Regions from separate parts of the Actinomadura sp. NPDC000600 genome, predicted to be linked through region 2. Evidence: riboswitches for the same ligand, from Rfam matches in the RefSeq annotation. Region 2 holds a riboswitch; the other holds the start of a gene.
What was found. A riboswitch is a leader RNA that binds a small molecule or an ion and turns the genes downstream of it on or off. The one in region 2 is predicted to bind thiamine pyrophosphate.
Positions count from the first base shown of each region.

Region 1 (5,452 bases), on a different contig from region 2:
TGGTCACGGTGACCTTGCCGGTCTGGAGGTCGACGTCCACGCCGGTCACGCCGGCGATCTGCTCGACCTCCTCGGTCACCGAGCTCACGCAGTGGCCGCAGGTCATCCCGCTGACGGTGTAGGTGGCGGTGCTCATCGTCGTCTCCTTCGGGTCAATTACCCCTAGGGGGTATCTCTTCGGCCTCATGCTGCCATAACCGGATACCTGTGACAACCCCAGGGGGGTATCAGCGATTCCGAGATCCGGGTCACATCGCCCCCAGGGTTTTCCACAGGTGTCCACAGGGCTGTGGACGAACGTTCCGGCGGCGCTGCTCGTCGCGGATACTGAAGCCATGCCTGAGCTACCTGAGGTGGAGGCGCTGGCGGGCTTCCTGCGGGAGCGCGCGGTCGGCCACGCCGTCGCCCGCGTCGATGTTCTCGCCGTCTCCGCGCTGAAGACCTACGACCCGCCGGTGACCGCGCTCGGCGGGCTGACCGTCACCGGCGCGGCCCGGCACGGCAAGTTCCTCGACCTGGACGTCGACGGGCTGCACCTCGTCGTCCACCTCGCCCGCGCGGGCTGGCTCCGGTGGCGCGACGAGATCCCGGCCAAGCCCGTCCGGCCCGGAGGCAAGAACCCGCTCGCCCTGCGCGTGCACCTGGACGACGGCTCGGGCTTCGACCTCACCGAGGCGGGCACCAAGAAGGGGCTCGCCGTCTACGTCGTCCGCGACCCGAAGGACGTGCCCGGCGTGGCCTCCCTTGGCCCCGACCCGCTGGACGACGCGTTCACCCCCGCGGCGCTGGGCGAGATCGTCCACGGCAAGCGCACGCAGATCAAGGGGCTGCTGCGCGACCAGAAGGTGATCGCGGGCATCGGCAACGCCTACTCCGACGAGGTGCTGCACGCCGCCCGGATGTCCCCGTTCAAGATCGCCTCTTCGCTGACCGAGGAGGACGTCGCCGTCCTGCACGAGGCGATCGTCACCACGCTGCGGGACGCGGTGGAGCGCTCGCGCGGCCTGGAGGCGCAGGACCTCAAGGGCGAGAAGAAGACCGGCCTGCGGGTGCACGGGCGCGCCGGCCAGAAGTGCCCGGTGTGCGGGGACACGGTCCGCGAGGTGTCGTTCGCCGACTCGGCGCTCCAGTACTGCCCCACCTGCCAGACGGGCGGCAAACCGCTCGCCGACCGCCGCATGTCCCGCCTCCTCAAGTAGGACCGGGCGAATCCGGCTGTGGGCCCGGCGGTCCGGGCGTATCGTGTCGCGCGTCGACCGCGGTGATCGCCTTCTCAGGAGCCGCCATGGGATACCCCCCGCCCCCACCAGCCCCGCCCGGCGGCCCTGGTCGCGGCGCTCCGCCGCCGCCCTACGGCGCGCCTCCGCCCGGCGGCGCGCCCGCTCCTCCGTACGCGCCTGCCGCCCCGCCTCCCGGCTACGGATATCCGCCGCAGGCCCCCGGCTACCCGCCGCAGCAGCAGGGCGGCTACCCGGCGCCGCAGCACGCCGGCTATCCCGTGCCCCAGCACCCCCAGGTCCACCACCAGCGGCCGCCGCAGCAGCCCGCCGACCTGTACGGATCGCCGATCCTCGTCTACGACCAGCCGGCGCAGTTCTTCTCGACCGAGGCGAACTACACGATCTGGAGCCCGCAGGGGCAGCCCGCGGCGTACGTCCGGGAAGAGGGCGTGAGCGGCGCGAAGAAGGCCCTGCGCGTGATGAGCCAGGGCAGCCAGACCAAGGCAGAGCGGAAGCTGTCGATCCTCCGGCCCGACGGCATGCCGTACTTCCTCTTCTACAAGCCGTACGGGTTCATGGGCACGCCCATGATGCAGGTGCTGACCCCGCAGGGCGGGCTGATCGGGCACCTGCGCAAGCGGGCGATGCGCGGCTGGGAGATCCTCGACCCGCACGAGCGGCAGCTCGGCTACTACGAACTGCTGGGCGGCCGGATCACCGACTGGCGGCAGCAGGAGATCGCCCGGATCCAGCGCGGCTTCGCCGGGATGGGCGAGTTCCTGTCCCAGATGTTCACCGGGGCCGACCGGTACGTCCTGCGCATGCACGTCCAGTTGCAGGAGCCGATGCGCACGCTCGTGCTGGCGTGCCCCCTCGCGTTCGACACAGCCGTCTCCCAGAACCGCAGCATCGGCGGCCTGCTCTGACCCCGCCGCTCCGGCGGGCGGGGGCGGGGGCGGGAACTGAGACGCGTCAGGCCCCGGCGGGCGCCGGGGCCTGACTCAGTGGGTCGCGGACGGAGCCGGAACGGGGATGGCTCGTCCGCCGGGTTCAGCGGACCTTCGGGACGTTCCCGAAGACCGGGCCGATCTGGCTCCAGCGGTGCAGCTGGCAGCCGTCATCGCGGGTGAACGTGGTGTCGACCTGCTTCCCCTCCCAGGTGCCCTTGACCGTGGCGATCTCCGGACCGCCGTAGATCTTGGTGCACATCTGGTCCTTGGGGACGGGTTTGAAGGGATCCTTGACCTTGGTGAGGGCCGCGCAGGCGCCGGCCGCCTGGGGATGGTCGCCGCCGGGCGGGCCGCAGGTCAGTCGCCAGGTCTTGGCGGGCGCCTCCTTGGAGGCCTTGACCTGCACGGTGAGTGTGTCCGCCGGTGAGCCGGACGGCTGCACGGACGTCGTGCCCGAAGGCGCTCCGGCGGGGTTTCCGTTTGCCTGTTCGTCGCCGCAGGCGGCCATGGACAGGAGCAAGGCCAGCCCGGGCGCTGCGAAAAGGAGCGTCCGATACCGCATGCGTGATTCGACGCAGGGGGGCTTCGCGCGGTTCCATGGGGGGTGTGATGAATTTCGGGGAAGACGTGCCGGCCGTGGTCGCCGCGGAGGTCCCGCAGGACGGCTACCTGCTGGACGTCCGCGAACAGGACGAGTGGGAGGCGGGCCACGCGCCCGAGGCGGTCCACATCCCCATGAGCCGGCTCGGCGACCGCGCCGGGGAGATCCCGCGTGACCGGGAGGTCTATGTGATCTGCCGGTCCGGGGCGCGGTCCGCGCAGGTGACGGTCGCGCTGAACCAGGCGGGCTGGCTGGCGCGCAACGTCGGCGACGGCATGCACGGGTGGGCCCGGGCCGGCCGCCCGATGGAGGGGACCGGGGACGGCCCGCCCTTCGTCGCGTGATCTGACCGGCCGTCGAGTGATCTGACCCGGATGCCCCCTTTTGGGGCGTGACGGGCGGTTGTACGATCGGGCCTGACCGATAACCGCGGGAGCTCGGGCCACAGCCGGGCTGAGAGGGCGGCCTCCAAGGCGTCGCCGACCGCATGAACCTGTCCGGGTAATGCCGGCGTAGGGAGTGTGTCCCGTGACGTCCGACGTCGAAAAGCGCCCTCAGGACGAGCGCGTCCGCGACGAGGTCCCGTTCACCCTCGACGAGCCCGCCCCCAAGGTCCTCGGATTCTGGGACCAGAGCGCCTTCTGGGGGAACCTCGGCGTCAGCCTCCTGGCCTTCTCCGGCGCCTACACCGTCCTCGCGCCGGACGCCGCCGGCCGGCCCACCATCTCGATCATGGCGGGCATCGTCGCGATGGCCGTGGGAACGGCACTCGGCGGGCTGATGCTCGGCCTCGCCGCCGTCCCCGGCGCGCGCACCGGCCAGCCCGCGATGGTGCTGCTGCGCGGCCTGTTCGGCGCGCGGCTGTCGTACGCGCCGACCGTCCTCAACATCGCCCAGCTCGTCGGCTGGGGCACGTTCGAGCTGATCGTCATCGCCGACGCGGCCCGCGAGCTGTGGGACGGCGTCCCCCGCTGGGGCTACGTCGTCGCGGCGGGCGCGATCACGACCGTGCTGACGGTGTGGCCGCTCGGCTCGGTGCGGCTGCTGCGCCGCTACGTGACCGTCGCGGTGGCGATCGCGCTCGTCTACTTCTACGTCCGGCTCGTCCGGGAGCCGCTGCCCGACCTGAACCAGGGCTCGTGGGGCGGGTTCTGGGTCGGCGCGGACGCCGCGCTGGCCGTGTCGATCTCCTGGGTGCCGGTCGCCGCCGACTACACCCGGCACGCGCGCACCGAGCGCGGGGCGTTCGGCGCCGCGGCCGTCGGCTACTCCGTCACGCAGATCGTCGCCTACGTCCTCGGCCTGCTCGCGCTCGCACTGGTCGCGGGCGACTCGGGCAAGGTCTTCGACCCGTTCCTGGGCGCCTCGCTGGGCGTGGTCTTCTTCGCGGTGTTCGTGCTGCGGGAGGCCGACCAGTCGTTCGCCGACACCTACTCCACCGCGGTGTCGATCCAGAACCTGTTCCCCCGGGCCGACCGCCGGGTGCTGAGCGTCGGGCTCGGCATCCTCATCACCGTGCTCGCACTGGTCCTGGACATCGGCGACTACGCGGGCTTCCTCTCGCTGATCGGCTCGGTGTTCGTGCCGATGCTCGGCGTCCTGGCGGCCGACTTCTTCCTCGGCCGCGGCCGGGACCGCGCCGGCTGGGACGTCTCGCGGACGGCGCCGTCCCGCTGGGGCATGATCGCCGCATGGGCGGCGGGGTTCGTCGTGTACCAGCTCGTGAACCCCGGCACCGTGGCCCGCTGGACCGAGCTTTGGTCCGGTGTCCGGGACGCGCTGCACTTCACGCCGCAGACCTGGATGAGCGCCTCGCTGCTGTCGTTCCTGGTGGCAGGGGTCGCGGCCCTGCTCATCGGCAGGCTTACCAAACGGTAAGGTTTGGGTCGGCAGCAAGTTCCGACGCAAGTTGCCCGGCGGTACGCCGGAGTGCGGTGGCACGATGACAGACGTGTATCAGCACGTGCACGATCCGATCGCGCGGGCCGTCATCGAGAGCGCCGCGGACGCGATCGTGGCCGTGGACCAGCGGCACCGGGTCACCGTGTGGAACCCGGCGGCCGAGCGCATGTTCGGCTGGACGGCCGCCGAGGTGATCGGCCGCGTCCCGCCCATCGTCCCGGACGAGCTGAAGGCCGAGCACAACGCCGTCCAGGAGCGGCTCCTCACCCGGCGCGGCGGAGAGGGCGAGGCCGACGGCGGGCAGATCTCGATCGCGACCCGCCGCTTCCACCGCGACGGCCGGCTCATCGACGTGCGCATCGACACGAGCCTGCTGAAGGACCCGAACGGCACGCTGCTCGGCTGGGTCGGGGTGTACCACCCGGTCGAGGACGACGAGATCCTCCAGCACCGCATGACCGAGCGGGCCCGGCTCGTCCGGCGGCTGAACGACATCGTCGCCGACCTCGGCGCCGAACTCGACCTCGCCGTGGTGCTCGACCGGATCACCGCCGCGCTCATCGAGCTGACCGGCGCCGACGCCGGCGGGTTCGTCAAGATCGAGGGCGAGCGGCTGCGGCTGGTCAGCATGTCCGGGCTGCCGGAGCGGATGCGCGGCAGGTCGGCCGAGCTGCGGCCGAGCCTGGTCGGGGAGCTGCTGCGGTCGGGCAAGACCGTCAAGCTCGCGACGGGGGAGCGGCGCCTCGGCGACCTGATCTGGTCGGAGCTGCCCGGCCTGC
Region 1 is NZ_JBEUPD010000018.1:168,228-173,679, forward strand. Features, by position in the region: gene ABWI07_RS25595 (heavy-metal-associated domain-containing protein) at 1-136, opposite strand, end outside; gene ABWI07_RS25600 (Fpg/Nei family DNA glycosylase) at 336-1,199, shown strand; gene ABWI07_RS25605 (hypothetical protein) at 1,286-2,146, shown strand; gene ABWI07_RS25610 (SSI family serine proteinase inhibitor) at 2,271-2,576, opposite strand; gene ABWI07_RS25615 (rhodanese-like domain-containing protein) at 2,780-3,115, shown strand; TPP riboswitch at 3,191-3,307, shown strand; gene ABWI07_RS25620 (purine-cytosine permease family protein) at 3,300-4,649, shown strand; gene ABWI07_RS25625 (sensor histidine kinase) at 4,714-5,452, shown strand, end outside.
Region 1: linked by a shared signal. The riboswitch ahead of ABWI07_RS25620 (purine-cytosine permease family protein) and the one ahead of thiC (phosphomethylpyrimidine synthase ThiC) in region 2 are both predicted to bind thiamine pyrophosphate.

Region 2 (5,452 bases):
GTCCTAGCGCGCGCCGCCCGGCACCACTCCGGCGGCGGCGAGCGACAGCATCCGGCCGGCGGCGCCGGGGTCCCTCTCGGCGACCGTCGCGATCGCGCCCGCGAGCCCCAGCACGTCGCCGAACGCGGCGTCCGCGGGCGCGTCCCCGGCGCGCTGCGCGCGGGCGAGCAGCGCCGCGCCCGCCTCGAACATCGCCGTGCGGGAGCCCGAGTCCTCCAGCCGGGGGTCGCGCAGCGACACCACCGCCGAGGCCGCCATCCCCGGGAACGCCGTGACCTCCGAGACGAACGTCCGCAGCCAGGCCAGCAGCGCCTCGCCGGGGGAGGGGGAGTCCAGCAGGTCGCGCGCGGCGGCCGCCAGCCCGTCGTAGACGTCGGCGAGCAGGGCCTCCAGGAGGTCCTGCCGGGTGGGGAAGTGGCGGTAGAGCGTTCCGATGCCGACGCCCGCGAGCCGCGCGACGCCCTCCAGGGAGGCGCCCGCGCCCCGGCTCTGGAAGGTCTCCCGCGCCGCGGCGAGCAGCCGCGCGCGGTTGCGCCGCACGTCCGCGCGCACCGCACGCGCCTTCGGCGTGTCGTCGCTGGTCACCTGGGTCGTCGATCCTTCCGGCGGGTGGAGCGGGCCTGCGGCTATCGGAGGGATCCGCGGCTTTGGAACGGTCCTTCGATCCTAGCCGCGCCGCCGCCGCGCCCCCGCGCCGGGATGCGCCCTGACCTGCCAGGGCCCGCCGCGCACGGTGCGCGGCGGGCCCGTCGGCGCCCCGGGCGGCGCCCCTCCGGCCCTCCGGCCGGTCAGCTCCCGGCGGGTGAGACCGGGAGGTGCAGGCGGCCGCCGGAGGCCTTGAACTCCTCGGCCTTCTCCCGCATCCCGGCGGCGAGGGCCTCCTCGTCGCCCAGGCCGCGATCGGCCGCGTACCGCCGCACGTCCCGCGTGATCTTCATGGAGCAGAAGTGCGGGCCGCACATCGAGCAGAAGTGCGCGGTCTTCGCCGGCGCGGCCGGGAGCGTCGCGTCATGGAAGGCCCGCGCGGTGCCGGGGTCGAGGGACAGCTCGAACTGGTCCTCCCAGCGGAAGTCGAACCGCGCCTCCGACAGCGCGTCGTCCCACGCCCGCGCGCCCGGGTGGCCCTTGGCGAGGTCCGCGGCGTGCGCGGCGATCTTGTAGGCGATCACGCCGGCCTTGACGTCGTCGCGGTCCGGCAGCCCGAGGTGCTCCTTCGGCGTGACGTAGCAGAGCATCGCGGTGCCGTGCCAGCCGATCATCGCGGCCCCGATCGCGGAGGTGATGTGGTCGTAGCCGGGCGCGATGTCGGTGGTCAGCGGCCCGAGGGTGTAGAACGGCGCCCCGTCGCACCACTCCTGCTGCAGGTCCACGTTCTCCTTGATCTTGTGCATGGGGACGTGCCCGGGGCCCTCGTTCATCACCTGGGTGCCGAACCGCGCGGCGATCCGCGTCAGCTCGCCCTGGGTGCGCAGCTCGGCGAACTGGGCCTCGTCGTTGGCGTCCGCTATGGAGCCCGGGCGCAGGCCGTCCCCGAGCGACCAGGTCACGTCGTAGGCGGCGAAGATCTCGCACAGCTCCTCGAAGTGGGTGTAGAGGAAGTTCTCCTCGTGGTGCGCCAGGCACCAGGCCGCCATGATCGACCCGCCCCGGGACACGATCCCCGTCTTGCGCCGCGCCGTCAGCGGGACGTACGACAGCAGCACCCCGGCGTGGACGGTCATGTAGTCCACGCCCTGCTCCGCCTGCTCGATCACGGTGTCGCGGAACACCTCGTAGGTGAGCTCCGCCGGGTCGCCGCCGACCTTCTCCACCGCCTGGTACAGCGGGACGGTCCCCACCGGCACGGGCGAGTTGCGCAGGATCCACTCACGCGTGGTGTGGATGTCCCGCCCCGTCGACAGGTCCATGATCGTGTCGGCGCCCCAGCGGGTGGCCCACGTCATCTTCTCGACCTCGTCCTCGATCGAGGACGCGACCGCCGAGTTGCCGATGTTCGCGTTGACCTTGACCAGGAAGTCGCGTCCGATGACCATCGGCTCGATCTCGGGATGGTTGACGTTGGCGGGCAGCACCGCGCGCCCCGCCGCCAGCGCGTCCCGGACGGCCTCCGGGGCCACGCCCTCGCGCAGCGCGGCGAACTCCATCTCCGGCGTGATCTCCCCGCGCCGCGCGTAGGCCCGCTGGGTCACCGCGCCGCCGGTGCCGCGCCGCGGCCGCCGGGGCAGGGAGCCCTCGCCGTCGGCCTGCGGGAGGCCTCCCGCGCCCCCGGGGAAGGCGGTGGGCGACGGCCGGCGCCCGTCGTCCTCGGGGCGCGCCGCCCGCCCCTCGTACGGGGCGGTGTCGCCGCGCTCGGCGATCCAGGCCTCCCGCAGCGGCGGCAGCCCGCGGCGCACGTCGGTCCGCTGGTCGGGGTCGGTGTACGGCCCGGACGTGTCGTACAGGACGACGACGTCGCCGTTGGTCAGCGCCACCTCCCGCATCGGGACCCGGAGCTCCGGGCGCGAGCCCTGGAGGTAGGTCTTGCGGGCAGCTGGAACCACAGGTTCGGTCATGACGACTCGATCTCTCCCTACGCCGGCATTACCCGGTCAGGTTCATGCGGTCAGCGGCCGTCCCAGCCGCTATCTCAGCCCGGTTCGCCGGACCCCCGCGATCTGTCGTCCCCGACGTTAACCCGCGCCGCCCCCGTTGCCGCAACCGCCGTCCGCGGGGTAGAACGCGCCCGCGCGGAGCCTCTGGGAAGATCGCGGCATGTCCCACGTCGACAGGGAAGTCACGCTCACACCGGTCGGGCACGTCTCCTCGCCGCTCACCGACCGCGCGGCGGCGCCGAAGCAGGGCACCGAAGGCGCCCCCGAGGCCTGGCTGGTCTTCGAACCGGCCTACCGCGCCGCCCTCGACGGGCTCCGCCCCGGCGACCGGATCATCGTGCTCACCTGGCTGCACCAGGCGTCGCGCGAGGTCCTGCGGACGCGGCCGCGCAACGACCCGGCCAACCCCGAGACCGGCGTGTTCGCGACCCGCTCGCCGGACCGGCCGAATCCGGTCGGCCTGCATCCGGTCGAGATCCTCCAGGTCAGCGGGCGGCGGCTGCGCGTCCGCGACATGGAGGCCGTGGACGGGACGCCCATCCTGGACGTCAAGCCCGTCATCTGACCGGCTCCGGCCGCCCGGCTAGCGGCGGCCCGGGCGGAACGCGACCGGCAGCGCGAGGGCCAGGGTGCGGAGCGGGTCCGGGGCGGACGGCGACCGCTCCAGCCGGACCTCGTCTCGGTCGCCCTCGCCGCCGGTGCCCAGCGCGGCCGAGCGCCGGCCGTCGATGCCGGTGACGACGAGGCCGCCGCCGGTCTCGCGCGTGCTGCCGAGGAGCATCCCGCCGGCGGTGTGGAAGGACGGCTCGCGCGGGCCGCGCAGGAACCCGAGGGTGCGCCCGGCGGGGTCGAGGACGCGCACGCGGTCGCGGCCCGGCAACCGGGAGGGGCCCCGGACCACCAGCAGCGCGGCGGCGTGGGGGTCGCGCAGCACGACGGTCCTCCGGCCGCGCCGCCGGCAGGCCACGGCGAGGACCGCGCCGCCGTCCCGGTCGCGGTACCGGCCCCTGCCGTCCACGGCGATCTGCGGGGCACGGGCCAGGGCGCCGGCCGCGGGCGGCGGGACCTCCTCGCCCTCGTCGTCGACGACGCGCCAGGCCGCGCCGAGGGTCTCGGCGGTCGCGGTCCGCACGGCTTGGAGCCATCCGGAGGGGAGCGTCCGGTCCCTGAGCAGGGCGACCGCCTTCCCGTCCACCGGGGCGACGGCCTCGACGCCCGGCGCCCGCTCCGGGTCGAGCCAGAGCGTCCACACGGGGTCGCTTACCGGCCACCTGATCCCCACCGCGTCCACCGCTCCGGCCGGGACGCGCGCCTCCGGCCCGCTTCGGCGGAGAACCACACCCTCCGCGTCGATGGTGACGACGAGGCGGGTCAGGTGGAGGCGGACGGCCCAGAGGACGGCGGCGAGGGAGGCCAGAAGGCAGCCGCCGCCGCACAGCAGCAGGGCCCCGCGGGCACTCTCCGGCTCCCAGGACCCGAGGCCGGAGCGGGCCGCCGGCAGGGCGGCGGCGCCGACCGCGAGCGCGGCGAGCAGGAGGCCGAGCGGCCGGCGGTACGCTCGCGCGCCGAGCGTGATCCGTAGTCCGGGCGGGGGGACGGCGGGCGGGGGGACGGACAACTGTCGGCCCTTCGTGACGGGGTTTGCAGAACTATAGGGCGGCCCCGCGGCGCCGCACGGGGCCCGGCGCGAAAGATCGTCCGCGCGGGCGAGGACCGCTGCGCGGGTCGCGCGCACGTGGGGGAGAATGATCGCGTGCTGACGGTGCCCCGGGTCGACGCGACGGTGAAGGACGCTTCGGCGGCGGCGGTGCTGGCGGTGGCCGCGACCGCGGCGGCGGTGCTGTGGCCGGGCGTCCGGGAGCTGGACGCCCCGGGCGCGCTCCTGCTGGTGGCGGCGCACGTGCCGCTCGCGGTGATCCGGCGCCGGCCGGCCTCGGGCCTGGCGGCGCTGGTGGTCCTGGTACTGCCCTACCACCTCGCCCAGTACCAGCACCACGCGCTGGTGCCGGCCGAGGTCGTCGCCCTGTTCGCCTACGCGGTGCTCGGGCGCAGGGTGCGGGTCGTGCTCGGCGTCGCGGCGTCCCTGCTCGCCGTGTGCGTGGTCGGCATGGCGATGCGGGCGGGCGGCGGCTCGCTGCGCGAGCAGATCGCGGTCATCGAGGCCGTGGTGTCGGTCGTGATCGCCGTCCAGGTGCGGCGGGTGCACCGCGCGCGGCTCGCGACGATCACCGAGCGGGCCGAGCGCGCCGAGCGGACGCGGGAGGAGGAGGCGCGGCGGCGGGTCGCCGAGGAGCGCCTGCGGATCGCCCGCGACCTGCACGACCTCCTCGCGCACAGCATCACCCTCATCGGCGTCCAGGCCGGCGCGGCGGCCCACCTCGTGCGCGGGGACCGGCCCCTCGACCGGGACGAGCTGGCCGACGCGCTCGCGTCCATCGCCTCGACCTGCCGGGACGCCAGGACCGAGCTGCGCGGCACCCTCCAGGTCCTGCGCGGCACGGACGTGGGCGCCCCCTCGACGCTGCCGGGCCCGCACGGAATCGGCGACCTCGTGCGCGCGGCGCGCGGCGGCGGCGTGGACGTCGACCTCCGGGACGGGGACGTCGGGACGCTGCCGCCGGAGACGGGCGTCGCGGCGTACCGTATCGTCCAGGAGGCCCTGACCAACGTTGTCAAGCACGCCGCCGCGAAGCGCGCGACGGTGAGCCTGGAGCGGGACGGCGCGGGGCTCGTCGTCCGGGTCGCGGACGACGGCAGGGGCCCGTCCGGCGCCCCGCCCGAGGGCTTCGGGATCCTCGGCATGATCGAGAGGGCGCGCAGCGTAGGCGGGACGTTGGACGCGGGGCCGGGCGAGTCCGGCG
Region 2 is NZ_JBEUPD010000055.1:8,927-14,378, reverse strand. Features, by position in the region: gene ABWI07_RS41090 (TetR/AcrR family transcriptional regulator) at 4-585, opposite strand; gene thiC (phosphomethylpyrimidine synthase ThiC) at 789-2,552, opposite strand; TPP riboswitch at 2,548-2,661, opposite strand; gene tsaA (tRNA (N6-threonylcarbamoyladenosine(37)-N6)-methyltransferase TrmO) at 2,752-3,156, shown strand; gene ABWI07_RS41075 (hypothetical protein) at 3,175-4,209, opposite strand; gene ABWI07_RS41070 (sensor histidine kinase) at 4,345-5,452, shown strand, end outside.